One region of the Sporosarcina sp. GW1-11 genome, then DNA from elsewhere that is predicted to be linked to it. Evidence: riboswitches for the same ligand, from Rfam matches in the RefSeq annotation. Region 1 holds a riboswitch; each other region holds the start of a gene.

Region 1 (6,860 bases):
GTGCATTCGATAGGAATCTCACCGCACTATCCATCGCTTTACGCACTTGCGGTTGATCTGTATAAGGTGCAATTGCAGTTAATGCCATTGCTGTAATGTCGAAGCTTGTTGAACCTTCTTTATCAGTCGAAAGGCTCCAAGAACCATCTTCTTTTTGATATTTTAATAGCTCACTCAACAAGCGCTCTCGCGTCCATTTTGAATTACTTGGTACTTGATAGTCTCTTGCATCCAAGGCAATCAACGCAAAGATAATACCGTTATTCCCCTGGTACGTTAAACTATCTGCACCCGTTGTATGTTTTTCACTATTAACAATTTTATCGATTAAATTAAAGCCTTTGCCATCCGCATTCGTCGGATCAATTCCGATTGCTGCGGCGGTCATAGCTAAACGTTCTACGTCTGTAATTTTCATGCGGCCTTTACCCGATCGGCTTATCACTTGATCCTGCAAATGCGCTTGGAATTCTTTCATGTAAGAAGCCGGGACTTTCTTTCCTGCTTTCACAAGTCCGATTGCCTGCCACTCACTGTTTACTTCACCCGCAAGAATTTGTGCACTTGCTTGGTTAATCGCCGCTGAAACTACTTTTGTGTAGTCTTTAGCTGGTGGAGTTTCCGGATCTGGTTTCTGTACTGGTGGTACCGGATTTGGGTTAGGTGTTGGAACTGGGTTAGGTGTTGGTTCCGGCGTTGGTTCCGGCGTTGGTTCCGGCGTTGGTTCTGTCACTGCTGGGTTGTATGTGACGTTTACCGTTTTCATAACTGATCTTTGATGAGCATCCACAGCCTTCACGACAATTGTGTTCGCTCCACTTTTCAATACAACATGTACTGTATTTCCTACAACTTCTGCTTGCTGACCATTTACAGTAGCTGTCGGTTGAAGTTGAGTACCGAAATAACTTTTTGCATCGACTTGCAGTGATACGTTTTGTGTTTCAACCGTTGTACCTGAAGTGACGCCAGAAATAGCCATCGTCGGTTCAAGATTTTCTCGGAAAGGTGCAAGATCTGAATTAAGGTCTGCCCCTAAGTTCGTTGTATATTTCCATTCAACAACATCACCCGGAATTAGTTTGATAATACCTGCGCCACGGTTTGGAAATATTCCATTGACACTGTACATCCAGCCGCTACCTTGGCCTCTGTCGAATTCTCCAACGCCGTCTATAGCTTCTACATAAGCATTTTCTCCGCTACCTGAATAGTCAACCGCAATGTTACTTGCAGCTGCACTGCGTCGTAATACATCTAGGACAGTTTCACCTTCTAAGACGGTAACCGTAGATAGTGGCATCGGTACTTCTGTTGAAGAGATTGTGATGGAATGTTGTAACGTCTGTACGGATTGAGCTTCTGCCATAGGTGCTAGCTGCTCTGCATAGGATGGAGCAATTGGAACAAGAATAGCTGCACACGCCAAAGCAATCGCTGCTGTGATCTGTGTAAACTTCTTGATAATAGAAATAAAGCATACCTCCCGAGTAGTTATTTATTGAATAATGAATAGTTTACGAGCCGCTTGTTTTAATGGTTTTCCATCAGTCGAAACGAGATCCGATATGACTAGTGAATACAACTGACCACTCGTATAATTTGTTTGTGGCGTGACAGTCGCTCTATTGCCTTTGACAGAAACATTTACAGGCACACGCTGACCTTGTACATCTTCTACATATATCTTACTTAGATTAACTGTTGTATTCTGTACTTCTTTGTTGAATGTAACGGTAAACGGATGCGATGGCGCTACGATTTTCGCGTCAAAATCACGATATACCTGGTCATTATCGACTAGAAATATTTTTTTCGTTCCTTCTGGGATTGTAGCTGATTGCTTACTACCCTTCTCCCCTGCTTGAACGATGTAATACCCGCCTAATGCTTCCTCGTTCTCGATTAAAATAGAAGACCACGCGCCATTTTTGTTTTTCTGGACGTTTAGAAGACTGCCGTTTAGAATCCCTTTAAGAGTAGAATGTGCTGAAACTTCTGGCTGTGGTTGTGTCTGTTTCTGAGAGAAATCATACAAGCGTCCTTGATCTTTTGTGAATAAATCGTAGGCTACTAGTGCTTGCAATGCTTGTTCCGTTGCCATACCATTTGCAGCGGTTTCATTTTCGGTATGTTTAAAGCCACCAGACTCTAGTTGGAAACTTAATAAGTGATCTACTAAATTCACACCATTCTTTGTAAACTGCTTACCTTGTGGATCGATTGCATTTGCTGTCAAACCGATAATTACTTGCGAAGTCGCTTCACTTGAAATACCACCTACAAATGCTTCATTAAAACCACCAGTCTCCCCTTGTTGTGCTGACAAGTAATTGACTGCTCGATCAATTGCACTTTTTACATCCGCTTGATTTGTATATGGTGCTAATGAAGTCATTGCCATTGCGGTTATGTCATAACTTGCTGAGCCTGTCTTACTAGTTTCCAAACTCCACGCTCCGTCTTCTCTCTGATACTTCAACAATTCGGCAACGATTTTTTCACGATTCCAACGCGCATTGCTTGGAATGTCAAAGTTATTCGTATCCAAAGCAATCAATGCAAAGATCAATCCATTTGTTCCTTGGCGAATCATCGTATCTACATTGCGAATATCTTCACTGTTATAAATCTTATCTAGTAAATTAGCTCCATTAATATTCGCAGGATCTTTCCCAATCGCTACAGCCGCCATCGTTAAACGTTCTACATCTGTAATCTTTAAACGATTTCCGCCGATTTGATCAATGACTTGATCTTTTAGATTAGTGGTAAATGCTGTTTCATAGCTTGATGGAACTGCAACTCCTGCTTTTACTAATCCAATCGCTTGCCACTCGCTAGATACAGGACTACTGACTATATAATCTGTAACTTTTTTAATCGAATTTTCGATTCGTTTTGGATCAGCTTCTACCGTTACAGTAAGCGAAGCTGCTGGCTCGGACTTTCCTACAACAACACCATCCAATGCAGTCAACGTGAAGTCGCCTCGTTGTGCTGCACCGTCTAGTTGAATCGTTACTTGCTGATTCGTATTTTTAGTTATCGTGGAGATTTTTACATTCGACTGATTAATACTCCAATTTGCAGGATTGCTAGCCTCTTGTGTAAATGTGTCACCTACTAAGTTGACTGTAATGTTAGGATTTTTACTGCCCGCAGTTACAACTGTTGACGATGAGAATGCTGCATAACGACCGTAAGAGAATCGCAGTTGGTCATTTTCTTTGAGTACGTAGCTTGCCGCACCTATATTAGGAGATACGCCATTGACTGTATAGCCCCAACCATCCCAGCCGCCTAGTAGACCTGCATCTTCATTATTTATAGAAGAAACATAAGAACCAAAACTGCTTTCTGTAATCTTATAAACGATTCCCTTAGCATCTAAAGCCATTTTCAGTGCCTCTAACGCATTTTGACCTTCTGTAATTTGAATCGTTTCTTGCAATAAAACATCATCTAAGCCAACAACCTCCACAGCAATATTCTGTTGTGCAATTGCCATTTGTTGCTGTGCATCTGAACTTGCGATAGCAACTGAAGTTGTTGTTGGTAAAAGCAATGATGAAGCAAGAAAAATACTTGCGATGAATGAAACATAACGTTTAACCAATAGAATTCCTCCTTTTATTGAAAAAAATAAGCCCTTGCCTCCAAAGAGAAGGACAAGGGCATTTTGTATAGTTGGATGTAATTCAGGAATTGCTCCATACAATATGCACACCTTTTCTCGGAAGGCGTAACGTATATTGTTTTGGCAAGTCTCCTGACTTATGGGTATTCACACATCTTCAACCTTCCCAGTTTATCACCAGTGGTATTTGAAGACGCTTCCCATTTACAGTGGCCGGACCGTACAGGATTTTCACCTGTTTCCTATTTTAATCTGCATCATATGCAAAGAACCAAAACAATCTATTTAGCTTTTATTTTAGTATATCACAGCTACGTCTCGTGTCATTTACTATTTTGATAGAACGGTATAAAGGACCGATGAACTATTATTTTTCATCGGTCTATTTATAAATAAAATACGAGGAAATGTCTTACAGTTCCTGATAATCTCTTTGATATTTCCCGCCGTCTTTAACTACCGCATGATACAAAGCTTTTAAGGCAAAGCTTTTTTCTAGTTCATGCTCCTTCATGATCGCTTTTAATTGTCTATTAAGCTCCGGGCTATGCTTGACGAGCTGAAGCATTTTAGGTTGTGAATATTGCATGAAAATCTCCTCCTCACCTATTTCGTTTCTTTAGTATAGCACGGCTACAAGTTGCACGTTTTATAATTAAATAAAAATAGTTGATATTTACGTTTGTCGTATGTTTCAATTGGGTAGTCTAAAATGTATATGCCTACTTTTCGGAAATGCAATACATACTAATATATTTACACAAGGGGGATATATGAAAAAAGTTTCGATTACATTTTATATTACATTAGTGGCTGTCCTATTGGCGGTCGGATATGGTGTCATTGCACCTATTCATTTTGAAGAAATAACGTCTATTATTAAGAATTTCATCACTGACTCTTTCGGCTGGTATTACTTACTGACTGTGTCTATGCTGTTTTTTGTTTCAGTTTTTCTGATTTTCAGCCCTATCGGTAGAATTCGTTTAGGGAAAGAGAAGGATCGTCCGCAGTTTTCGATGATTTCTTGGCTTGCGATGTTATTTTCTGCTGGAATGGGCATCGGTTTAGTCTTTTACGGTGCCGCTGAACCTTTGTCGCATTATGCGATAGATCCTGCCACGACAGCAACTGAGACGAAAGCATCCTACAAAGAAGCGATGCGTGTGACATTCTTCCACTGGGGCTTCCACGCGTGGGCTGTTTATGGAATGACCGCTTTAGTACTTGCCTACTTCCAGTTCCGCAAAGGACAACCAGGCTTAATCTCATCCACGCTTCGCCCGATCTTCGGGGATCGTGTAGATGGGCCACTCGGTACTATAATTGATGTCTTCGCTATTTTCGCGACCGTTTTCGGTGTAGCAACATCACTTGGATTCGGAGCCGTACAAATCAATGCCGGTCTGAATTATTTATTTGATATACCGATTGGTTTTTGGTCACAGTTCGTTATTATCGCAGTCGTGACTGTATTATTCCTAATTTCTGCTTGGAGTGGACTCGGTAAAGGAATCAAAATATTATCCAATGCCAATATGGTCTTGGCAATTGCGCTATTGATCTTCATCATTGCACTCGGACCTACCTTACTGATTTTCAATATGTTTACGGATTCTATAGGGGGCTATTTGGAAAACATCATCCGATTGAGTTTCCGTACCGCACCATTGACTCCTGAAAATCGTACTTGGCTAAACGGTTGGACGCTCTTTTATTGGGCTTGGTGGATGGCTTGGTCTCCATTTGTTGGGATGTTTATCGCCCGTGTCTCAAAAGGTCGTACCATTCGAGAGTTCATGATTGGTGTATTGGTCGTTCCTACCGTATTGAGTGCGATTTGGTTCGCAGCATTCGGTACGACAGCGATTGAGACGCAAAGAGCAGGAGTTATAGATCTCGCTTCTAGTGCGACAGAGTTGACGATCTTTGAAATGTTTAGCGGATTACCTTGGTCATTTGTCATTTCAGTAATTGCTATTTTGCTAATTATTTCTTTCTTCATCACGTCAGCAGATTCAGCAACGTTCGTACTCGGTATGCAATCGTCGTACGGATCACTGACGCCTCCTAATAATTTAAAAATCGTCTGGGGTGTCATTCAATCTTCTATCGCGATTATCCTCTTGTATGTCGGTGGTCTCGATGCCTTGCAAAATGTCATTATCATAGCGGCATTACCGTTTTCAGTTATACTCATAATGATGATTGTGTCGCTCTTCAAATCATTAAAGCAAGAGCGAAAACGAATTAGAAAACCATAATAAAAAGGAAAACCATTGGCTGAATCGCACAATGGTTTTCCTTTTATATTTGATTAATTCGTAGCTTTCTCAATCGCTTGTTTCAAATCTGCGATAATATCTTCAGCTGATTCTAATCCAACTGATAGACGAATCAATTCCTCACTAACGCCAGAGTTCTTCAAGTCTTCTGCAGATAACTGCTGATGTGTAGTCGATGCAGGGTGAATGATGAGTGACTTTGCATCTCCAACATTCGCCACATGCGACCAAATCTCTACGTTGTCGATTACTTGACGTCCTGCATCACGTCCACCTTTGATACCGAAGACGATGATCGAACCAAAGCCATTCTTCAAATGTTTTTTCGCCAAAGCAGCGGTTGGGTGATCTTCAAGACCAGTGTACGTTACCCACTCTACTGCAGGATGTTCTTGTAAGAAGGCCGCTACTTTCTGTGCATTTTCGTTGTGGCGAGGCACACGTAAATGTAGCGTCTCCAGCCCTTGCAGTAAGTTGAAGGCACTGTCCGGCGCTAGGCAAGGTCCGAAATCACGTAATAATTGTACGCGTAGCTTCGTCGCAAATGCAGCCCCCGCTGTATCAATACCATAGCGTAATCCATGATACGATTCATCCGGTTCTGTAAATCCTGGGAATCTTCCTTGTGTCCAATCAAATGTTCCCGCATCAACAGCGACCCCACCGATTGTCGTACCGTGTCCACCAATCCATTTCGTTGCTGAATGAATAACAACGTCCGCGCCAAATTCAATCGGGTTGGAACCGTATGGGGATGGGAATGTGTTATCGACTAACAACGGAAGCCCGTTATCATGCGCTATTTTCGCAACAGCTTCTACGTCGAGAACTTGTAAGCTTGGATTACCGATTGTTTCAGCAAACAGCGCTTTTGTTTTATCCGTAATTGCCGCTTCAAAGTTTTTCGGATCAGATGCATCGACAAATTTTACTGT
Region 2 (8,176 bases), on a different contig from region 1:
AAGAAGTGCCAAATACCCTCCGAAAAAGGCAAAGAACAACGTATTCGTATCGGTCCCTAAAATATCCCGACCAATACCCACCCCTGACTTGAACAATTCCTTCTTACTCAAAGTCGGCGTATGCTTAAACACTTCATGCATAGAAGAAGCAATCGAAATAGCGACGTCCATAATCGCTCCAATCGTACTCATAATAATGACCGAAGCACCGACTTTCATGAAATCCACGCCAATATAAAGAGAAAGCCCCGCTATCGCCTCTTCCTCTTCTTCACCAAATCCATGAATCATCAACTTTTTCGAAATGATTACAATAAAAAACAACAACAAACTTATCGTAACCATCGTAGAAACGAACGCAATCACCGTCTTACTATTCACTTCATTAATATAAAACAAACTTATACAGCCAATGACAATACAGGCGATGAATGTGATAACGATCGGATTGGCTGAAGCATCTAGCATGAAGAACACCGTGAAAAATACAACTCCAAAGTTCAGAAACAGCGAGATAAAAGACTTTGCACCTTGCCAACCGCCAACTAACACCATTAAGACAAGTAAAATCGCTGCGAGCATCACTAGTACATTCATACTCTCGCCCTCTTTCGCTCAATGAAATAGATTGCTGTATAGATACCAATGGGGATAGTCAACACAATGCCAATACCGCCAGCTAATGCCCGCGCTAACTCTAGCGACAAATTCATCGAATAAGCAAACCCTACTGGAGACGAATTTTTCAAAGATAAAATAAGCATTGGGATCGAACCACTAATATACGCGAAAAATAAAATACTCGTAATCGTACCCATCACATCTTTCCCAATATCCATTCCAGACGCCCTCAGCGCTTTGATTGAGATTTCATGATTTCTTTCATATAAAGCAAACAGCGAAGAAGACATTGTAATCGCCACATCCATAATGGCTCCTAACGATCCAATAAACAACCCCGCCATGAATACAGTATGATAAGGGCGCGTCAAAAACTGCATTTCCTCATAACGCAAACCATTCCCTGAGGTAAGCCAGATTACAAGTGACGTAATGGTCATTGATGCAACAGTTCCAATCAACGTCGCGACAATCGCTGCATACGTTTTTTCATTAAAACCACTAACAAGCAATAACGAAATGCCGGTGAATAACAAAATACAGATTCCGCAAACAACTAGTAAACTGACATCGTAATACTTCACATAAATATCCAAGGCGAAAGACAATAGCAGCACATTCAGCGCAAAACTAACAATCGCTAATAACCCTTGCCTATGTCCAACAATTAATAACGTAAAAACAAAGATCCAAGCAACGATTAAGACATATTTATCACGTTTTACGTCTGTAATACTACCCGTCAACTCTTCCCCTTTCTCTGAGTCAATCGAAACGAATAGTTCATTACCTATACGATACCGCTGATCGTATGCTCCTGAAGAAGAATAGTCATTAGTCAAATGAATTTCCTGACCTTGTGCTTCCCCATTTTTCATCCTAGCTACGATACTCTGGGTAAATAGCATGTCCTTATTGCCATGCATATCCGTCACATCCGATGTTTCTTCTACCGTAGTGCTGACTACTTCGGCAATCGGGCGGTCGTAAAGCGAATGATTATTATGTATGAATATAATAGAAAAGATACAGCTAAGTGCCAGAATAAAATAGGTCATCCATTGCATAACTTTTATATTTTTCATTCTTTGTATGATTCTCTTCAAGACAAAACCTCCTAACGCTCTTTAGGGTATAGCATAGTTTAAGCCTACCACGTATTTGACGTAGGATTGACAGAAATGGATTGTTTTTTTCATGAATCATTCATATATACCCTGTGACGAAAAAAGGCTCTATTTCCCTTAAAGGAAACAAAGCCTACTTTTAATCAGATAATGACCTTTGCAGCAGACATACCAAATTCATTTCGGGCAATCCTTTCAATAAATGAACTTTAGAGTAGTCGAACTTCAGGTATTCCACATCTCCATGCTTTCATGAGCAACTGTAGCAGTTCTGCCGTTTCGATACTAGTGGATTTCCTTAGTGTGATGGAGCCTCCTAGGTCGGTATGGCGTTGTTCTACTGTCGCTTGATCAATCATTGCGGATTGCTGTTGTTTGGTTGCTGGATAAGCTGAGTAGTTCTTGCCAGCGGATGCTTTGCGCAATGGAATTTGTATTCCATACGCCCTAGACGTTGCCCCTAAATGTTGACTTATTTCTTTGGATATTTCTTCAATATAGTGAAGTGCCGCCTGTGAATGTAAACAGATGTTCTGATTAACGATTGCAGTTTCCCAACCTTTAACTTCAACCTGCAAACTACACTTCCATTCGTTTGTAATTCCGTTTTGCAAATGCACAAGAATTGAACAAACCCGGGCCAAGTCTGTTCTCTTCATTACTTGAGGTAGTTGAATATACGTGTGCGGTCCCGTGCTCTTAAGTTTTGATTGATTACCGAAATGCAATGTAACGCCTTCACTTGCCAACAGCTGTTTCATCAGGCCAATGGCAGAAACTTTTTTGTGCGCAATGGAGGGATGTGCGGCCGCTTGACGAAATGTATCACCGCTGAGGTTAGGGAGAGAGCATCCTAATACTCGGTGTACTTGTTCCTTATCAAATACGAGCCAAGAACCACATGCTTTTACCTGTTCCATAAAATTATCTGGGACCAGTATATGTTTGTCTTTCACTTTGCTCGATAAAAATGACAGGATCCTACTATCTAGTACATGCATTGAATAAGGCTGCGTTATAGGCTGTCGTTGACGGAACATCTTACCGAAGAAAGACATAACGTCAGTCGGCAACGTGATATAGCCATTGCTCAAAGCCCAATACGCTTCTGCCACTTTTTGCACACGATGTTCATTTTCATTCTGCAGTGCAGCCATCGCAATAAGCATCAGTCTTTCTTGCGGTAATCCAATGCGCTGGTCATAGTAATCCGCCGTCACAAACTCATTTATATATTGTCGAAGCTCTGTAGAAGATAATAGTTGATCGCGTTCCGCTACTATCTGCAATTCAAGCCACTTGATTTCACTTGCTGAATAGCTATGAATCCAAGGCCCATATAAGCCATGCTGCAATAGTTTACGTACTACTTGATGAAATCCTTGATACACCGGCCTTCCACGCTGTTGTTCCGCTTGTTGATAGACTATCTGCAATAACGCACGTTCATCCGTACGTTCTTCTGTCTGTTCAAGTACTCTCATGTCGCCGTCTCCTTTCTTAAACAACAAAAAACAATCATCCCGCCTCCTCGGCAAAATGATTGCAATAGTTGTGAATGAGGAAACAAATTTAGGCAACTCTAAGATCCTCTATGCAAAACGCATAGATGTTAGAGACCTGTTTGCCCCCACCTCTCAACCCCCGAAGAAAGTGTTGCTTTGACGATACGTGGCAGGTTTCCTGGCTCCACTTCATCCTTCCGCCAAGCCTTCCCATGTCTCCATAGTGGCTAATTCTGGCGGTCGTCCGTGTCTACAGTTGCGGGGACAGCTCCGGTTTACGGATTCCCTTTTATACCTTGATAGGTACCAACGTATCGTGCAAACGTATTTAATTGCTTTGTTTTATTTTATCATGAATCGCAAAGAAGATGGTAGGGTTTGATAACTACCTATTGAAAACACAACAAAACAGGGTACCTATGCACAAAACGATTGGGATCACATCCACAATTGTTTTTGCTAGGTACCCTGTATAGAGCCTTCTTCATTACTTACATTGTTTGTTGTTCGCATAGACAGCCGCACTCCACCAATCCTTTAGTATATGCTTCTTCCCACGTAATACCATGGATAAAACCATTCTCCGAGTATCCTGTAATTAAATAGAATGTCTCATTTTGCTCTGATTGTGCTGAATTGTTTTGATAGTTGTTATTCATAGAAACGCCTCCTGAAATTTGTATTTTGCATAGTATATGCGTATCGGAAAATAAAAGAACACTTACTTCACTTTTTATTGATCACCGGCTGATTGTCAGCGCTTACATTTAAAAAGGAAGATAAACTAATTTCTTACATGTCTCCAATTACATATACTAAGCATGAGTTTTATTATTCGATGAATTCTGTTTATTTTACCATGTACATAAATAAAAGTAAACAAGAAATTTTATAGAATCCTATCATTCATTCGTAGGTTTTTGAAACAACCACACGCCTAGCCTATAAGAACCTATGTCGAATACAAAAATATCTCTCTAAGTCCTCTTCACGACTTAGAGAGATTACCAGTGGTTAGGACAGTTGTTTTTCACAAATCTCGATGACAGTTTTAACAGAGTTTGCTGACTGATCGAGCGCTGTTTGTTCTTCATCTGTTAACGGTAGTTCAATGACACTTTCGATGCCATTCCCCCCGAGAACAGTAGGAACACCTAAATAAATATTTTGATAACCGTATTCGCCTTCTAAATAAGCAATCGATGGTATGATTCGTTTTTTGTCTTTGATGATCGCTTCTGCCATCTCGACTAGTGCTGCAGCAGGTGCGTAATAAGCACTGCCGTTTCCTAGTAGAGAGACGATTTCGCCGCCACCTTTTCGCGTACGTTCAACAATTGCTTCTAGTCGATCGGCTGAGATGATTTTATCCAATGGAATGCCGCCAGCATAAGAGTAGCGCACAAGTGGAACCATATCATCACCATGTCCGCCTAGCACGAAGCCTGAAATGTCCTCTATAGAAATATTCAGTTCTTCCGAGACGAATGTGTTGAAACGTGCAGTATCGAGTACACCCGATTGACCAATGACACGATTTTTCGGGAAGCCTGTTGTCTTATAGCATACATACGTCATAGCATCTACAGGATTACTTAAAATCAGTACGGTGCTGTCTGGTGCATAGCGTTTCACTTGTTCCGAAACGGAGCGCATAATTTTCGCATTGGTTGCGACGAGATCATCCCGGCTCATGCCTGGTTTACGCGCAACACCCGCTGTAATGATAACCATTGCAGCGCCTTCTATATCTTCATAATTCGATGTGCCCGTAATACGAGAATTAAATTGCTGCACAGGACTCGTTTGGAGAAGGTCCAATGCTTTTCCTTTTGTCGGATTGGAAAGGTCCGGGATATCTACTAAGACGATGTCGCCTAATTCTTTCTGCGCTGCCATCAATGCAACTGTAGAGCCAGTGTGACCTGCTCCAATAACTGCAATTTTATGTCGTTTGAAAGCCACGAAAACCACTCCTTTCTATATAGACTGGATGTTTTAGTATCTTGTTTGGCGCGGTGTTATGTAGCTTTGGCTCGGTTCGGTGCCTGTTACGCTCGGTCTGGTGATGGTTTCGTGCGGTCCGATCAGACTTTCGCTCGTTTCAGCACGAGTTTGGCTCGGCACACAATAACTTTCGCGCGGATCACTAATACAACCATTCATTAAATCAGTCTTTCTTCGTTGCCTTTGCCTTTGGTTCCACCGGTTTCTTTGCCTCAGGAACAACTGCTGCTGCAGGCTTCATCATACTATATACTGAATCATCAGGACGAGGGATTACGTGCGCACCAAGTAATTCACCGACACGTGCCGCCGCATCGCGACCAGCATCAACTGCTGCTTGAACCGCACCTACATCCCCTTGGACAATGACTGTGACGATCCCGCCGTCAACCATCTCCTGTGAAACCAATTCCACGTTTGATGCCTTCACCATCGCATCCGCCGCTTCAATCGATCCAATCAATCCTTTTGTTTCAATCATTCCGATTGCTTGACTCATGTATATCACCTCTCTTCACTTCTGTTGAATCTATAATACCGATAATGACCGCATCGATAGGAATTGGGTTTTCTTTCGGCAAAATAAAGCGTGAAGAACCACCACTCGTAATGAGCACCTCGTCACCAATTCCTGCACCAATTCGATCTGCTGCGACCATATGTGTCTGTATATTATTGCCGTGTGCATCAATCGGCTGGATGATTAATAGCTTAAGACCAGCCAACCCATCTTCTTTGCGAGTTGCCCACACATTACCGATTACTCTACCCATTCTCATGCGTAATCACCTTTTTCTACTTTCTGACAGTTATCGTTTTACCGAGTTCCCGTGCAGTATCTTTTGCAAGTGCTGTGACAATTGTTCCTTTATTAATAACAATTTCATCTTCTGAAATCGCAGCTAAGTCTTCAGTAGACAAAAGCTTTTTCGTAAATTCAAATGACTGTGGAACTTTCACCGTTTCCGGTATCATTTGTACAGCTGTCGTTTCTTTTACATCATTCGGTTTGACCAAACGGCCAATCGTTCCCTGTGTAATGAAACCTGCATTCGCTTCATCAGTATCAATATGCATTTCAAGACGATAACGTTCATTCACCCGAATGCGCACATTGCGGAATGAAATCGGTCGGATTCCATCAGCTTCTACCGTAATATACTCTCCATCTTCCACGCCAAAACGCGCAGCATCTGAGGGAGCCATATGGATATGGGACTGTGCGATGATCAAACCTTGTTCGATATGCACACTGCCTTTTGGTCCGATCAATGTAATCGGTGCTGATCCTTCTATATTGCCGGATTCCCGAAGTGGGGGCTTGACGCCAAGCTTCATGGCATCCGTAAAGCTAACCTCAACTTGAGTTGCTTTTCGGACAGGTCCTAAAATACGTACGCGTTCAATACTGCTTTTAGGTCCCGCAATCATCACCGTTTCATTAGCGGCGAATTGGCCCGGCTGTGAAAGCTCGGACCGTTGTGTCAATTGATACCCTGCGCCAAACAATACTTCCACATGTTCAGGCTGTAAATGTACGTGACGAGCGGATACCGCAATGGGCACCGCTCGATCCGGCAATTGAACGGGACTTTTCCCTAGTTGTCCGAGAATTTCTCCGACAATCTGCTCAATCAATTGCTGATTCATATCGTTCACGCCTTTCTACTTTGCCTGCAGTAATTATTCGCTTTTCGGCAAGATCATTTCAAGTTCGTTATGCGGTCTTGGGATGACGTGAACAGATAGTAATTCGCCCACACGTTGTGCAGATGCTGCGCCAGCGTCTGTTGCTGCTTTTACTGCACCTACATCACCACGTACCATAACTGTTACAATTCCGCCACCGACATGTACTTTACCAACTAAGTTTACGCTAGCCGCTTTGACCATTGCGTCTGCCGCTTCAATTGCACCGATTAAACCTTTTGTTTCTACCATTCCTAATGCTGTACCTTCTCTGTTCATAATTGTTTCCTCCTAATAGGGTTTTATTTTGTAAGTTGCTTAACGATTTCACTGACTAAGTTCTGTACTAATGCTGGATCGATGTTGCTGTTTGTTGCTGATACGTTGTTCATCACGCTAGATACGAGTTGATCATTCGAGCTTGCTACCGGCTCTGAATGCTTTGGTAACTGAACTTCTTTCGTGCCATATGCCATCCGTTTAATATTCAGCAAATGCTTTGCCGTCAAATTGTCGGATGTGATGTTGCCACCGAATGTACCACAACCTAGTGTCAATGATGGCATCAAGCCCGTCGTTCCACCAACAGCCCCGACAGAAGACATCGTATTCACTAAAATACGTGATACCGGCATTTCCATTGCGAATTCACGAGCGACGGCATCGATTTCCGTATGAAGTGCCAAGCTATGTCCACGCCCACCAAGATTCAATAAGTCGAGGCAAAGTTCCTTCGCATGCTTCACACCATCTACGGTATACATCGCAAAAATTGGTGATAGTTTCTCCAATGAAAACGGAATATCCTTGCCAACCTTTGTTTCCAAACCAATGATCAAGCGCGTGCCTTCCGGTAAGGAAATACCAGCCAGTTGTGCGATGAACTGCGGGCTTTTGCCGACTACTTTCGGGTTCACCTTGCCAGGGGTTGGTGAGATTACACCTTCCATACTCTTTTTCTCTTCATCAGACAAAATATACGCACCGTTTTTCTTCAGCTCTCGAGTGACGAGATCAACGACGTGCTTATCGACAACAATCGCTTGTTCCGTCGCGCAGATCGTGCCGTAATCGAATGATTTACTATCGACGATATCTTTAACTGCTTTTTCGATTTTCGCGGAACGCTCGATATAGACAGGTACATTACCAGGACCTACGCCGTATGCTGGCTTACCTGAGCTATACGCTGCTTTTACTAGCGCACCGCCACCTGTTGCAACGATC
Region 3 (8,176 bases), on a different contig from region 1:
TTCCATCTTTTTGCCACTCCACAGATGTTACGTCTTCTCCAATTGCTACAAGTCCTGAGATTACAGTAGCAATACTATTAGAGTTTTCTGTTCCCCAAGAACCCCAACCTGCAGTATCCAATTGCTGATTTTTCAATACAGCTTTTGCGCGCTCAATCGCCGTGTGTACTGCACTATCGTCTTGATAATTGGCAAGTGCTAATAAAACCATACCTGTCATATCTGGATCAGCTGTGTCGTTTGCATTTGGAGAAAATGCAAATCCACCATCAGTTTTTTCTTGTTTCAACAGATGATCTAGCGCTTTTGTTTTCGCTTCCGCGTTCCACGTTCCAACATCTTGCTTGCGCTTTTCTCCCGTATCCAAAGCAAGCATTGCCCATGCGTGTTTATTTATGCCACCGATTGACCCATCTTCCTTCTGTTGTGCAGCCAATTCAGCGTACAGATTCCGCTCAGTTTCCCATGCAGCAGAAGGGTCTTTTCCAGCTGCTAGTAAGCCGAAAATATAACGGATATGATCAGTGTCTGACTCATTTGCCAGTAAACCGGGATCTGTTTCAATCCAATCAGGTAATTGTGCTGTACCATCTGTTAATTGTGAACTAGATGCATTTAATGCGACTAGTTCAGTCCAACTAATTTGAGGTAGCCCCCATCTGAAATTCGCCTGATCATAGCGTCCTTCTTCATAAAAATGTAACGTATCTTCAATCATTTCCTCTACATTGCGAACATTTACCGGTGCTTTTGGCGTGATCTTTATAGCCGTTTCACCAGCACTCACTATTGCTTTTGAAAGTACGTTAATTGAGATTTCTTCAACTGGTACTTGACCTTGTACATGTAGAATCACCGCTTGATTATTTACCGTTTCTACGGAATCGATTACTAAATCTGTCTGATCAATAACCCAGCTATCCACCTCAAGAGCCGCATCCGTAAACGTATCACCTTTAAGCTTAATTTCGATTGTTGGATCTACAGTTCCGCTAGTCAACTCAACGCTCGAACTGATTTCGGCATTGCGTTTGTAATATAAGTGAACTTTATCATTTGAAGAGAGTTCGTCTTCAAGTGATTGAATCGCTTGATCATTTACTGACACAACCCAAGAGTCAGAACCACCTAAGCTGCCATTTTTTTCTTCATTAACTGATACAATACTGCCGAGCTTCGTATCGAGCTCATAAGCTATATTTTGTTCTGTCAAAATATTTTCTATAAGTTGTTTTACCGTAGTTCCTGGTTCAAACGACACTTCAGATTCGGCAACTACAACTTTAGTTACTCCATCAATTGCTAACGTTGCCTTTTGTGTAACTGGTTCTGGCTTCGGATCATTCGCAATGCGATTCCAAACCGAGTTTCCTGCTGTCATGTCAGCTAAAGCTAACAATGCTTGTTCTGTTGCCATCAAATTAGTTGAAGGAAAGTCGCTTTTCCACATAAACGATCCGTCATCTTTTTGGAATCCTTTTAATGCATCAAGTACTGTATTTCCTTCTACATGCCATTTTTCCGCTAGTACATCTTCTTTTACTGCCACAAGACCCCAAATTGCTGTAGATAATGAATTGGAATTATCGCCACTTCCCCATGGACCTGCTGAGTTAAATCCGCCATTGCTTAAATCAGATTGTCTAGCTTTTAATAACCCTTTTGCTTTATCAATCGCAGCGTCTACATCACTTGTTCCTTGATAAGTAGACAATGCTAGCAACGCCATACCTGTTAAGTCAGGATCAGATTCGGTCCCACTTAACGCATATCCACCATCAGTATTTTGTTTGCTTAGTAAATAATTTAATGCTTTTTGTTTCTTTTCTGCATTCCACTCGCCTAAATCAGCACCTAGACGTTCACCTGTGTCCATTGCAAGTAATGCCCACATATGTTTATTGATTCCGCCGATTGCGCCTGTTTCTAGGTTTTGTTGAGTTGCTAATTCTGCATAGAGATTACGATTCGTTTCCCATGCTTTTGCAGGATCTTCATTCATCGCAAGTAATCCGAAGATATAGCGAATGTGTTCCGTGCCCCCATTATTAGGCTGAAGATTAGCTGGAGCTGTTTTCTGCCATGTTGGTAATTTCCACACGCCATCCGTTAGGTTTTCACCTGCAGCGTATAGTCCAACTAGTGTCTGCCACGAATCTACTGTCGAGTCTTTAGTTTTGTAAAACTGAACGACTTCTTCTAGCATTTGTTCTGCTGAAGGTGGTTCTACTGGTTCTGGTTCTGGTTCTGGTTCTAGTTTAGGTTCGTTAAAGATTCGATTCCAAACAGAATTTCCAGCTTTCATATCTGCTAATGCTAGTAATATTTGTTCTGTTGCCATTAAGTTTGTTTTTGGTTGAGTGGTCTTCCACATATATGAACCGTCTTCTAACTGGAAATCATTTAACGCATCTAGTACTGTCTTACTTTCTACCTGCCAAGCATCTGCCATGACGTCCTGCCCTACTGCCACAAGACCCCAAACCGCTACGGCTAAGGAGTTGGAATTATCGCCACTTCCCCATGGACCTGCTGAGTTAAATCCGCCACTATCCAAATTTAACTGTCTAGCTTTTAATAATTTCTTCGCCTTTTCAATCGCAACATCTACTGCGCTCGTCCCTTGATAATTAGACAACGCAAGTAATGCCATACCTGTCAAATCCGTATCCGAAACTGTCCCACCTAAAGCGTATCCACCATCTGTCTTTTGTTGATCAAGTAAATAGTCCAGCGCTTTTTGTTTCGTTTCCGAATTCCACTTCCCTAAGTCGGCACCTAGACGTTCACCTGTGTCCATTGCAAGCATAGCCCACATATGTTTATTGATTCCGCCGATTGCTCCTGTTTCCAGGTTTTGTTGAGTTGCTAATTCTGCATAGAGATTACGCTTCGTTTCCCATGCTTTTGCAGGGTCTTCATTCATCGCAAGTAATCCGAAGATATAGCGAATGTGTTCTGTGCCATGATGTGTTTCGTTAAGGCCAGCCGGCTCTTCTGTTTGCCATTCGGGTAAAATCCACTGACCATCCGTTAGGTCTTCACCGGCAGCATATAGTCCAACCAATGTCTGCCAAGAATCAATTTTCTGATTCCGATTCTTATAAAACTGGACGGTTTTCGCCAATAGCTCATCCACAGAATAACGATCTTCAGCGGGTAATTCTTCTCCACCTGATTGTTCTGTTTGCCCTGTATCAGGACTCACTGCTTGTACCGCTGGAGTTAAAAACGACAATACCAGCAGTAAACTCAATAACACCGAAAACCATTTTCTCACCAAATGATAATTCCCCAACTATTCCTACCTCCTATTTTTCTCCGTAATAAAAACCCTCACCTCCGGAAAGAGACAAGGGCATATGTATGCGTGTATAAACTACTACCACAAAAACATGCGTACCTTTTTCCGGAAGGCAGTTAGCATTGTATCTTGGCAAGTCTCCTGACTTATGGATACAAACACAACTTCAACCTTCCCAGTAATACACCAGTGGTTTTCTGAAGTTACTTTCCATTTACAGTGGCCGGACCGTTCAGGATTTTCACCTGATTCCTTTTTCAACTTTGCAGATTAGGCAAAGTACCAAAATACGCTATGAAACTATATTTAATGATAGAGAATAGATTTGTAAAATGCAATAGCAAAAAGCTTTACTAACGGATTTCACTATTCTATTTACTGATTAAGAGCTTTAGTGATTACAAAAAAAGCTGCCCTCACAAGTCGAAACTTGTCAGACAGCTCTCTATTTATTATTGCTAGGAAGAAAAGTATGACGCGTCACTAATTAATTCAGTACATACATTTTTGTTTCTAGTTTTTTATAAATGGTAGTAGTCGTCATTGTAATCACATGAATATATTTTTCAGGAACTGCTACCCGAATAGAATTCAGTCTATTCTCGTTAATCCATTCTGTTAGGTTACCCCACTCATCTGCAAATGAAGTAAGTTCATTTATATTAATCGCTGGTACTCTTACAGTGATCAAATGATCGCATAGTTTGGTGTTGCAGGTATAGAGATTAGTAACGTATTTCCAACTATTTTGAACGTGCCTTTGTCTAGGCAGGAAGCAAAATCCTTCTCCACTTTTTCACATGACAATTTGCCAATGCTCTACATTTCTCTCCCTATTTATTTTCATTAAAAACTGCTTAATTCAAAGGTAATACTTGTTACGTAGTTAGACCTTTGCATCTACTTCTGAACTTTTACTACTATCGGTATAGCTATTCATTTATTTAGCTTATTTTCCTATTCTTCATCATTTAACATCTAACGCATCTTGACTACTAGCCTATACTATGCAACGATAAGTGATGATACACACTAGGGGTGCTTTTGCTGAGAGAGGCCGTTGCCTTAACCCTTTAACCTGCACTAGATAATGCTAGCGAAGGGAAGTGGACATATAGACGGTTTAGGCCGGATTATGTAACCTCTTCGCAAAAAGAAGTGGTCTTTTTTGCGTTGATGATTTTAAGAAAAGTGAAGTGATTACTACATGAGAAAGACGGTACTCGCATTTGATAACGTTTCGTTTCATTACCAAGCGGCTAAGGCATCGCTTCCAGTAGCTATTTTAGATCAGCTCAATTTACAAGTACGTGAAGGTGAATTTGTTAGCATTATCGGTCCAAGTGGTTACGGTAAAAGTACACTTTTCCGGCTCATTACAGGTCTGGAAAATCCAGACGGCGGAGAAATTCTTTTAAATGGTGAAGCTAGGGACAATCGTTTAGGTCAAGTCGGCTATATGCCGCAGCAAGATTTATTAATGCCATGGCGAACGATTTTAGAAAATGTCAGACTTCCTCTTGAAATTCAAGAAAAAAAACAAGCCCATGCACGAATTATCGAATTGCTTGCGGATTTTGGATTGGCTGGAGTAGAAAACACCTATCCCGCGAACTTGTCGGGCGGCATGCGTCAGCGTGTGTCATTTTTGCGTACAGTTCTTACCGGATCGAATGTTTTGCTATTGGACGAGCCTTTTAGTGCACTTGACGCCATTACGCGATTGACGATGCAGGACTGGTTAGTCGATCAATGGCAGAAATTCGATAAGACGATTTTATTCATCACGCATGATATTGACGAAGCGCTATTTTTATCTGATCGTATTTTCGTGTTAGCCGAGAAACCCGTACAAACGATTCGTGAAATCGTCGTACCACTCGATCGACCGCGCACGATGCGGAACTTGGCACAACCAGAAATGATTGAGCTGAAAGAACGGTTAATTTCGGAGCTTCGTTCGGAGGCGTCTCTATGAAAAAACTTTTATCGTATACTTGGTCCGTCGCATTCATCACCGTCTTGCTAGTTATTTGGGAAATTGGTGCACGTCTTTATGACAAAAGCTTTCTCTTTCCATCGCCATCCGCCATTCTGTTGAAACTGTGGGAACTAAAAGCCGAGCTGTTTATCCATCACTTACCGCCCACAGCACTAACGATTGTTATTGGGCTCACTATTTCCGTCGTCATCGGCTCGGTACTGGCAGTTTCGATGTATATGAACAAGCCCATTGAGCAGGCATTTTATCCAATTCTTATCGCATCGCAGACGATTCCGATTATCGCACTCGCACCGATTTTCGTGCTATGGCTCGGCTACAGCATTTGGAGTAAAGTGGCGGTCACCGTGCTCATTACATTTTTCCCGATCACCGTCAGTGTGTTTGACGGCTTGCGTTCATCTGACCGAAACTTGCGGGAATTAATGTTGACGATGGGTGCGTCTACAAAAGACATCTTCTTTAAATTAGATATCCCTTCCGCGCTTCCTTCATTCTTTTCAGGATTAAAAGTAGCGGTCACATTAAGCGTCATAGGCGCAGCAATCGGTGAATGGCTTGGCGCGCAGGCAGGTCTCGGCTACTTCAGCCGAAGAATGATGACACAATTTGATAGCGCAGCAGTATTCGCACCGATCGTTTTACTCTCAGCAGTAGGTATTATTTGTTTCTTATTTGTCGTATCGTTAGAAAAAATATTTTTACACTGGAGGAAACACCAATGAAAAAAAGACTTTTATTCGGTATCGCCTTTCTTCTCCTACTTCTCGCTGGTTGTACGAACAGCGCGGACACAGGCACTAAGGAAGAGACACCTACAGATGAGAAGAAAAAAGTTAGTATTATGCTTGACTGGTATCCAAACGCAGTACATAGCTATCTATACGTAGCGCAAGAAAAAGGGTTTTTTGATGAAGAAAATGTCGAATTAGATATTCAATTCCCTGCCAACCCAACCGATCCTATGAATTTAACAGCGGCAGGAAAAGTAATGCTCGGATTTTATTACCAACCAGACGTCATCTTAGCACAAGCGAATGAGCAAGTTCCCGTTAAAGCTATCGCATCGATTGTACAAGAACCACTTAATTACACTGTAATGCTAGAAGACAGTCCGATCCAGTCACCAAAAGACTTAGAAGGTAAAATAGTCGGTTATCCAGGCATTCCTTTGAATGAATCATTGATCAAAACGATGGTTACACACGACGGTGGCGATTATGAAAAAGTGAAAATGATTGATGTAGGTTTTGAACTAGAAGCATCTGTTGTTTCAAAACGAGTTGATGCAGTAACGGGTACATTTATCAATCACGAAGTTCCTGTTATGGAAAGCAAAGGCTACAAAGCACGCTACTTCAATCCAGTAGAAAACGGCGTACCAAACTATAGTGAATTAGTTCTCGTAACAAGCGACGATACATGGAAAAACGAGCAAGAAGCAATTCAATCGTTCTGGAGAGCTGCAGAAAAAGGCTACAACTTCATGAAGGAAAATCCAGAAGAAGCACTCGATATCCTTCTTAGCCATCAAGACCAAGCAAACTTCCCACTCGATAAAGCAATCGAAACGGAAAGCTTGAATGTCCTATTACCTAAAATGGAGTCAGAAACTGCGAAATTCGGAGAGCTAGACCCAACTTCTTGGGAAGAAGTACGTGATTGGTTGAAAGAAATGGAGCTAATTACGACTACTCCTGAAGTGGATGAAATGATTATGGATATCAACTCGTAATGACAAATAAAGCCGGTTACTAAACGATTTGAACATCGTTTAGTAACCGGCATTTTTCATTCGTACACTCGTATTTACTCTGGATAAATATAAAAGTTCTGTGTAACGTATGGCTTGTTCTCATTATTGAACGCAACGCCGATACCGAGCTGATAATATTTCGGACTAAGTATATTGTTGCGATGTCCAATGGAATTCATCAGACCTTCATGCGCTAGAATAGTATTCAGATAACCTTGACTAATATTTTCACCTGTCGCATTCGGTCGTAGTCCTATATTTTCTACACGCTTTGACGGATTTTCGCCTCGTAAGTTCGTATGGCTAAAATAATTGTTAAGAGCCATATCTTGACTATGTCTTCTAGCAGCCGTTGCCAAACTATCATTCTCAGTCAAGACTGGTAAGCCCGCAGCAAATCGCGCTTGATTGACTAATTCATACATTAGCTTTTCAGAGTCTTGTCTATAACGTTCGCTCGGTGTCTTATACCAATACTTTGCACGCTCCTCAACCTCTCGATTTACCCAGAAAATCGATCGCACTTTATGTTGATCATGCTGGTCAATTAGGAATGTCACGTATTTTCCGTCGATTAAATAGGTCAGCTTCAACTCTTGTTCACTAATAATATATTTAGTTCGATCTTTCATAATGAAAGTTAAAGGTTCGCCGTGTTTTTGAATAATTTGATTACGTGTATTACCAATATTACCTGGGAATTCATAGCCATTATTTGCAGTCGTCGTATACCCAGCCACAATGTTTCCATCTTTCATTCCGTCTAACCGAAATTGACTGTAGTCTCCTTTTGTATACTTCCAATCAAAGTCGTAATTGCTTTCGAATGTATAAGTCATGTTAAGCGGGGGTTCATTCGTTTTAATAACATCAAACTTCATCCGTACATCGTTCTTCAATGAAACAAAGTGTGCATTTTGCAAACCTTTCTTAATCGTCAAGTAGTGCGTACCTTCATCCCACTTTCCAATCGGTGTAATACGCAACTTCTTCAGCGAAGTAGGATCCACTTTCGCTGTAAAAGAAGTCACGCGATCTGTACCGTCTGGCTTACGTGAAACTTGGATATCTTGACTATAATCCTTCCCCGCTTGGAGCTCTTGGTTAAAGTTAA
Region 4 (8,176 bases), on a different contig from region 1:
ATGGAAGTGCGAGGCTATCGCGGTGGTGAGGGAAGGACAAGGTTCCGCCAGTTATCCTGGCAAATGAAAGATACAGCTGTACTGATTACATTTGTGTTATTAGTTGTCGTGCTTGTTTGGGTAAGGAAGTGAATAAAATGAAACGAATGAAAGCAATCGTATGCTATGATGGGACGAATTTTGCAGGCTATCAATCGCAACCGGGGATGCGCACGGTTCAGTCTGAAATCGATAAAGTATTAGTTAAATTGCATAAGGATCCTTCTATTCACTCTGTAGCGAGCGGCCGTACGGATTCCGGTGTTCATGCATTAGGACAAGTCATTCATTTTGATACACCGCTAGATTTGGCTGATCGATGGGTGACTGCGCTGAATGTATTATTGCCGAAAGATGTTCGCATAACGAAAGTGGAGGTCGTGTCTGACGATTTTCATGCGCGATATGGAGCAAAAGGGAAGACGTATAGATATAAATGGTCCTACAGTGAAGTACAAAGCCCTTTTGAGCGAAATTTTTCGGTTCATTTAGGTAGATGGAATCCGGATATTGATCGTATGAATGCAGGAGCCGTACACTTAATCGGGACGCATGATTTTACAAGTTTTTGCTCAGCGAAAACTGCAACGAACAATAAAGTTCGGACAATTCGTAAGTTAACACTTGAACGACAGCAGGATGAATTAATATTAGAAATAGAAGGCGATGGCTTTCTTTACAATATGGTACGTACGATTGCAGGTGTTTTATTGGCGGTAGGGATTGGCTGGGATGAGCCGGAAGACGTCTACAAGATACTTCAGGCAAAAGATCGTCAAAAGGCCGGCAAGACAGCGCCGGCACATGGTTTGTACCTAGTGGAAGTCACGTATTGAAGGCATGGCAACTAATCCTGGTGTTTTCATAAAAACGCTTGACTTTATTGAAAATAAAGGTTAACATGATAAATGGTATTTCAATAACCCCACAATGAGCCCCGGAAGTTTATTTGTGTTTAGGGATAGAGAAAACAATGGAACAGATTGATACTTTTAGGAGGATTACAATATGCGCACAACATTCATGGCTAAAGGTCACGAAGTAGAACGTAAATGGCTAGTTGTCGACGCTGAAGGACAAACGCTTGGACGTCTTGCTTCAGAAGTTGCAACACTATTACGCGGTAAACATAAACCAACGTTTACACCACATGTTGATACAGGTGACCACGTCATCATTATCAATGCAGAAAAAATTCAATTGACTGGTAACAAGTTGAAAGACAAGCTTTACCACCGTCACTCTGGGTACACAGGTAGCATTAAAACTCGTACTGCTCTTGAGATGCGTACTAACTACCCGGTTAAAATGCTTGAACTTGCGATCAAAGGAATGCTTCCAAACGGTCCTCTAGGTCGTCAAACAATCAAGAAATTACACGTTTATGCTGGTCCAGAACATCAGCACGCAGCACAAAAACCAGAAGCATTTGAGCTTCGCGGATAATTAAGAGGAGGAAACACACTTGGCACAAGTACAATATATCGGCACTGGCCGTCGTAAAAGTTCAGTAGCTCGTGTACGTCTAGTTCCTGGCGAAGGCAAAATTGTCGTCAACAACCGTGACGTAGAAGACTACGTACCATTCGAAACACTTCGTGAAATCATCAAACAACCACTAGTTGCAACGGAAACACTTGGAAGCTACGATATCCATGTTAACGTAAACGGTGGAGGTTACACAGGTCAAGCAGGAGCAATCCGTCACGGCGTAGCTCGTGCGTTGCTAACTGTAGATCCAGATTTCCGTCCAGTATTGAAATCAGCTGGCCTTCTAACACGTGACCCACGTATGAAAGAACGTAAGAAGCCAGGTCTTCGCGGCGCTCGTCGTGCACCTCAGTTCTCAAAGCGTTAATATTGGTTTCATACCAAACTTTACAGCCCCTTTCCGAGTTTATCGGAAAGGGGTTTTTTAGATTCTCAAACAACTCGCACAGACTATAGAGGAATAGAAATCGCAATTATCCATAGCGGAGCAAATAATCTTTCTTAAGGGTTCCGAAAATAAACCTGGTGTATATTTGTAGATTCAAAGATTGTATGTTATATTTATGAAAATTAAATAACTTAATTTAAATAAGTGCTCACATTGTGAGGTAAAAGGGAAACTAGTGAAAATCTAGTACAGCCCCCGCTACTGTAAAAGCTGATGAAATTACAAAACCACTGAGAAATCGGGAAGGTGTAAGAGTAAAATGAAGCTTGAGTCAGGAAACCTGCTTATTTAAACGACACATACTTTTCGGAGGGAGAAGTATAGGCGGGACAATTTTATTAATTGTCCTATGTTTCAGTATGATTTCTATATACTTTCACATGCCTACACTTCCTTGAAAAGGAGTGTAGGCATTTTTTATTTGGAGGGAAACCATGAAAAAGGGAAAAATTTTTGTTGTTGGATTCGGTCCCGGAGCTACTGAACATATTACAGGACGAGCGTTAACGGCACTGCAAGAAAGTGATTATATTATTGGTTATAAAACTTACGTAGAGCTGATTAAGCATTTAGTGACAGCGAAGTCCATTGTTAGCACAGGCATGACAGAAGAAGTATCGCGTGCAATAGATGCTGTTAAGAAAGCGGAGGCGGGCGGTATTGTCTCAGTTATTTCCAGTGGTGATTCAGGTGCGTATGGTATGGCAGGATTAGTGTATGAAGTGCTTGTTGAAAAGGGTTGGACTGAAGCAGAAGGAATTGAAGTAGAAATTGTTCCAGGTATATCAGCAATTAATTCATGCGCGAGCTTACTGGGCGCACCTGTCATGCATGATTCTTGTACGATCAGTTTAAGTGACCATCTAACACCATGGACGGTTATCGAAAAACGAATTGAAGCAGCTGGGATGGCGGATTTTGTAATTGCTTTATACAATCCGAAAAGTGGACGCAGAACACGTCAAATTGTAGAAGCACAAAATATTTTACTAAAATATCGTTCCCCTGACACACCTGTAGGGCTAGTGAAAAGTGCGTATCGTGAAAATCAACACATTGTCCTGACAACATTATCTGAAATGCTTGAGCATGATATCGGAATGTTGACAACTGTCATTATCGGTAACTCTTCCACTTTCTTTTATGAAGATAAAATTATTACGCCAAGGGGCTATCAACGAAAATATACATTAGGGGAAGGTAAACAAAGATTAAGACCGCATCAGCGCTTAAAAAAGGAAGCGGAACCATGGGCGCTTGATCAAGAAACTGGAGAAGCGCAATCAGGTTATGAGGAAATCATTAGAAAGACACCTGAGCAGGCTCCAATACAACAGAAAGAACAAGAGCAAAAGGTTCAGACAATGGACATGGCTTTAAAGGCCTTATCACTGGTGTCAAAAGAAGAAGTGCCAAATCCATTTTTGGTAAGACAGCCTATCGAGAATATATTTGAATTTTCAGTTTCACCTGGTGTTGCTAATAAAATGATCACAGCAGAGCAAATGCGTGTAATGGCTGAAGTCGTTGGTGAGAAGGGTACCTTGGAATATACTCCGGATCATCGTTTTTTAGTAAAGGTTACAACAGATAATCCTGAAGCGATTGTTGAAAAGCTTGAAGAAAATCATTTAACAGTCATGCCGGCAGGGGAAGTCTTAAAAGTCAAAGCATGTGATTTTTGTTACGGAGAAAAGGCAGATTCTATCCCATATGCAGAAGAAATCGCAGCAAAGTTTGAAGGGATGAAGCTTCCGAAGCAATTGCATGTTGGGTTCAATGGTTGCGGAATGGCGTGTTATCGCCCTGTGTTTGATGATATTGGGATTGTGTACCGGAAGAAAAAATTTGATTTATTTATTGGTGCGAAGCCAGTTGGTCGTACTGCCCATGCCGCTCAACCTATAGCAGAGGGAATTGAGCCAGAAGATTTAATCCCACTAGTAACCAAAATTATAGAAGAATACGAACAAAATGCACATCCTAACGAACGTTTCTTTAAGTATTTTAAACGTGTCAAAAAAGTTTTGAACTATGACTATTACGACATGAGCTGCAAGATTGAAGTAGAGCCAGCACCTTGTGGAGATTAGGAGGAAACTATGATTTTATTTTTAGCAGGTACTAGCGATGCTAGAGCTTTAGCCATTCGTTTGCAGAGTCTCGGCTACCCTCTAATAGCCACAGTAGTCACCGAATCTGCGGCAGAAAGTTTAAAAGAGAACGCTATCTCGTATCAGGTGGGTCGGTTAACAGTGGATGACATGGTAGCGCTGATCAAGAAGTATGAGATGACTTGTGTAGTGGATGCTAGTCATCCCTATGCGGAAGAAGCTTCGAAAACTGCTATGACAGCAGCAAAGGCATGCGGTATTCCATATATTCGCTATGAACGTCCGAAAGAAGAATTTGTTTCTCCGCTGATTACAGAGGTTGACAGTTATGAAGACGCTGCTAAGCTAGCTCAAACGCATAAAGGGACGATTATGTTAACAACGGGCAGTAAGACGTTGGAAGTGTTTACAAACTACTTATTGCGCGATGAAATTAGATTGATTTGCAGAATGCTCCCAAACGTAGGGAATATGGAAAAATGCGACAGATTAGGGATTAAACAAAAGGATATTGTCGCAATACAAGGACCGTTTTCTGAATCACTCAATAAGTCTTTGTGCGAGCAATATGATGTGACGTTAATGATTACTAAGGAAAGCGGCAAAGTAGGTTCTGTTGATGAGAAAATAACAGCCGCCTTAGAACTAGAGATACCCGTTATTTTGATTAAACGACCAAAGCTTCAATATGAAAATTTTTGTACGTCTTTTGAAAAAGTTACACAACTATTAGGAGGTTTTACTTTTGAAAAATCCAAACATGAACTTTAATACGAAATTCACACCGCTAACTGTAGATCCAGATAAAATTTATGATCACAGTTTCTCAATCATCAAAGAAGAGATGGGGGAACATCCATTTACAGACGAGCAGTGGATGGTAGTTCGCCGCGTGATTCATGCTTCAGCAGATTTTGAGTTAGGACGCAGCATGATTTTCACACCTGATGCACTCGAAGCAGGAATCCAATCGATTTTAGCAGGCCGTCACGTCGTGGTGGATGTACAAATGATAGAAAGTGGCTCAGGCCGCAAACGATTCCAGAAGCATAACAGCGACTTACATTGTTACATTGCGGATGAGGATGTCGCAAAAGAAGCGAAAGCCCAAGGTACAACACGTGCGATTATTTCGATGCAAAAAGCAACACGTTTGCACGAAGGTGGAATTTACGCCATCGGTAATGCGCCAACTGCATTGTTAGAGTTAATTCGTTTAATTAAAGAGGGTATCGCCAAACCGGATTTAATTATTGGAATGCCGGTCGGCTTTGTTTCGGCAGCGGAATCAAAAGAGGAACTGGCAGTACTTGAGGGTATTCCATTTATCACTAATGTGGGGAGAAAGGGTGGCAGTACAGTGACAGTAGCCGCACTGAATGCCATTTCGATTATGGCAGATGAGCGCGCAAAGCAAACAAACTAAAAAAGATCCTTCAAAAATGCGTCATGGCTACACTACAGGATCTTGTGCAACTGCGATGACGAAAGCAGCGTTGCAAGGATTGGTGACGGGGATAGTACCGGAAGAAGTCACTATCTATTTACCGGTCGGCAAATACGCCACATTCAAAGTATCAGCATTTGAAATAGTCGATGGCGGCGTAATGTGTGAAACCATCAAAGATGCGGGCGATGATCCTGATGCTACACACAAAGCCCGAATTCAAAGTACCGTTTACTATTCAAAAGAAGAAGGCATCCATTTGGACGGAGGGGTTGGTGTAGGACGGGTGACAAAACCGGGTCTACCCGTCCCCGTCGGTCAGGCGGCCATTAACCCGGTGCCGCGCAAAATGATACTTGGGGTTGTACAGGAAGGATTCGAGTACTACCAATTAAAACGCGGAATCGATGTAGTGATTTCCGTGCCTGACGGAGAAGAAATTGCCAAGAAAACACTAAATGGACGTCTGGGCATTATTGGAGGAATTTCAATACTAGGAACCCGCGGAACAGTTGTGCCATTTTCGAGTTCTGCCTTCATGGCAAGTATTGCACAAGCAATTAGTGTCGCAAAAGAAGCAGGCTGTGATCATGTGGTGATCACGACAGGCGGCCGCAGTGAAAAGTTTGCGTTTAAACAATATCCACATTTACCGGAAGAAGCCTTCATAGAAATGGGCGATTTTATTGGTTTTACGCTAAAGAATATTGCGCGCAAGAAAATCCCTAAAGTGTCCCTTGTAGGAATGATGGGGAAGTTTTCAAAACTGGCACAGGGCGTAATGATGGTTCACTCGAAAAGTGCACCGATCAACTTCGGTTTTTTGGCGGAAATGGCAAATAGAGTAGGTGTCGATGAAAAGACACAGCAAGAAATTCTGCAGGCCAACACTGCATCACAAGTCGGTGAAATACTCCAAGGAAATGATGCATTCTTTGAAGCACTTAGTAAAAATTGCTGCTATTACGCACTGAATCACATGAATGCGGAAATTGAAGTATCGACATCATTGTATGCCATGAATGGAGACTGTTTAGGAAAGGCTGAGAACATTGACAAATTGGATGAAAATGATTGGTATAGGGGATAATGGCACGTCAGGATTGCTTCCTCAATATATAGAGTGGATCAATGAATGTGATGTGCTTGTAGGTGGAGAACGCCATCTTCAATTTTTCCCTTCCTTTGAAAAAGAGAAGAAAGTAATAAAGGGCGGTTTATCAGCATTAACAGCAGAATTACAGGAAGAAACACGTAATGTCGTTATATTAGTGTCCGGCGATCCGTTGTTTTATGGACTGGGAGGCGTACTTGCAAAAAAACTTCCCCTGGAGATCTATCCGTATACCAGCTCGGTTCAGCTGGCTTTTTCAAAAATGCAGGAAAGTTGGCAAGATGCGTTCATTGTCAGTTTACATGGTCGTTCTATAAAAGGTTTTGCACAGAAAATCGACGGGCGTAAAAAAATAGCTGTATTAACCGATGAAACGAACTCACCGCAAGCCATTGCGACATATTTAAAACGCTTTAACATGACAGAGTATGATGCCTTCGTTGCTGAAAATTTAGAAGGTGAAAACGAGCGCTGCCGCATGCTCTCATTGGACGAAATGGAACAAACTTCATTTTCCCCTTTGAATGTAGTGATATTAAAGCAACGCCATATCGTAGAACGTGCTTCTCTTGGTATTCCAGATGATGCATTCCTACAGCGAAAACCAGATAAAGGTTTAATTACGAAAAGAGAAATTCGAACACTTTGTCTACAAGAGCTGAAACTTAAAGAAAACAGTATTGTTTGGGACATTGGAACTTGCACAGGATCTGTTGCGATTGAAGCAGCAAAAGTGGCTAGAGAGGGAGCAGTCTATGCCATTGAAAAAAACGAGGCTGACCTCGAAAATTGCTTAGAGAATCAGTTGAATCATCGTACAGACTTTGTTGCGGTGCTAGGTAAAGCGCCGGACCGCCTTGAAGAATTCCCAGATCCCCAAGCAATTTTTATTGGTGGTAATGGAGGGAATATGGAGTTGCTATTGCAAACCTGTGTTTCACGTTTACAGCCGAACGGTCGACTTGTCATGAATATCGCAACGATAGAAAATCTAGCTGAAGCGATGAGCAATTTAAAAGCATTAGGCTGTGAAGTATCCATATTGCAGGCACAACTTTCAAAGAGTAAACCGATTTTACATTTAACGCGTTTTGAACCGTTAAATCCCATCTACATAGTAACAGCACAGAAAGGACAAGAATAATGACAATAGGAAAATTATACGGATTAGGCGTTGGACCAGGAGATCCTGAGTTAATTACTGTAAAAGCATTTCGTAAATTACAAGAATGCCCAGTCATTGCATATCCCAAAAAATTAAGGGGCAGTAAATCTTATGCCCATCGTATTGTGGATGTATATATTCAACCAGCTGAAAAAGAGATGCTCGGTATAGTGTTCCCCATGACCAAAGACGAAGAGGTATTGCGTGTCGCATGGGAAAAAGCAGCAGAAGAGATTTATACCTACTTAGCGGAAGGAAAAGATGTAGCGTTTGTGACCGAAGGAGACCCGATGCTGTTTAGTACATTTATTCATCTTTTGCGCTTAATGAAAACAAAGCATCCAGAGGTGCCAATTGA

The links. Region 1 has a riboswitch for cobalamin ahead of ORD22_RS12995 (DUF4430 domain-containing protein). Riboswitches for the same ligand answer to the same signal wherever they lie in the genome.
Region 2: another riboswitch for cobalamin. It lies ahead of ORD22_RS14345 (ribonucleotide reductase N-terminal alpha domain-containing protein); the one in region 1 lies ahead of ORD22_RS12995 (DUF4430 domain-containing protein).
Region 3: another riboswitch for cobalamin. It lies ahead of ORD22_RS11180 (DUF4430 domain-containing protein); the one in region 1 lies ahead of ORD22_RS12995 (DUF4430 domain-containing protein).
Region 4: another riboswitch for cobalamin. It lies ahead of cobJ (precorrin-3B C(17)-methyltransferase); the one in region 1 lies ahead of ORD22_RS12995 (DUF4430 domain-containing protein).

What each region holds. Positions count from the first base shown of each region.
Region 1 covers NZ_JAPMIW010000024.1:38,841-45,700, forward strand. Annotated here, with positions in the region: gene ORD22_RS12990 (S-layer homology domain-containing protein) at 1-1,369, opposite strand, end outside; gene ORD22_RS12995 (DUF4430 domain-containing protein) at 1,499-3,619, opposite strand; cobalamin riboswitch at 3,746-3,931, opposite strand; gene ORD22_RS13000 (hypothetical protein) at 4,053-4,229, opposite strand; gene ORD22_RS13005 (glycine betaine uptake BCCT transporter) at 4,414-5,904, shown strand; gene ORD22_RS13010 (O-acetylhomoserine aminocarboxypropyltransferase/cysteine synthase family protein) at 5,958-6,860, opposite strand, start outside.
Region 2 covers NZ_JAPMIW010000031.1:19,047-27,222, reverse strand. Annotated here, with positions in the region: gene ORD22_RS14355 (YibE/F family protein) at 1-597, opposite strand, end outside; gene ORD22_RS14350 (YibE/F family protein) at 594-1,706, opposite strand; gene ORD22_RS14345 (ribonucleotide reductase N-terminal alpha domain-containing protein) at 1,958-3,232, opposite strand; cobalamin riboswitch at 3,405-3,580, opposite strand; gene ORD22_RS14340 (hypothetical protein) at 3,745-3,912, opposite strand; gene mdh (malate dehydrogenase) at 4,268-5,218, opposite strand; gene ORD22_RS14330 (BMC domain-containing protein) at 5,424-5,759, opposite strand; gene ORD22_RS14325 (EutN/CcmL family microcompartment protein) at 5,734-6,039, opposite strand; gene pduL (phosphate propanoyltransferase) at 6,056-6,910, opposite strand; gene ORD22_RS14315 (BMC domain-containing protein) at 6,944-7,228, opposite strand; gene ORD22_RS14310 (aldehyde dehydrogenase family protein) at 7,252-8,176, opposite strand, start outside.
Region 3 covers NZ_JAPMIW010000017.1:45,579-53,754, forward strand. Annotated here, with positions in the region: gene ORD22_RS11180 (DUF4430 domain-containing protein) at 1-3,298, opposite strand, end outside; cobalamin riboswitch at 3,419-3,606, opposite strand; gene ORD22_RS11185 (hypothetical protein) at 3,792-3,995, opposite strand; TPP riboswitch at 4,329-4,426, shown strand; gene ORD22_RS11190 (ABC transporter ATP-binding protein) at 4,512-5,282, shown strand; gene ORD22_RS11195 (ABC transporter permease) at 5,279-6,031, shown strand; gene ORD22_RS11200 (ABC transporter substrate-binding protein) at 6,028-7,041, shown strand; gene ORD22_RS11205 (S8 family serine peptidase) at 7,116-8,176, opposite strand, start outside.
Region 4 covers NZ_JAPMIW010000003.1:133,532-141,707, forward strand. Annotated here, with positions in the region: gene ORD22_RS03795 (energy-coupling factor transporter transmembrane component T family protein) at 1-132, shown strand, start outside; gene truA (tRNA pseudouridine(38-40) synthase TruA) at 138-875, shown strand; gene rplM (50S ribosomal protein L13) at 1,048-1,485, shown strand; gene rpsI (30S ribosomal protein S9) at 1,505-1,897, shown strand; cobalamin riboswitch at 2,104-2,280, shown strand; gene cobJ (precorrin-3B C(17)-methyltransferase) at 2,413-4,071, shown strand; gene cobK (precorrin-6A reductase) at 4,081-4,863, shown strand; gene ORD22_RS03825 (precorrin-8X methylmutase) at 4,853-5,518, shown strand; gene ORD22_RS03830 (cobalt-precorrin-5B (C(1))-methyltransferase) at 5,535-6,629, shown strand; gene cbiE (precorrin-6y C5,15-methyltransferase (decarboxylating) subunit CbiE) at 6,604-7,797, shown strand; gene cobI (precorrin-2 C(20)-methyltransferase) at 7,797-8,176, shown strand, end outside.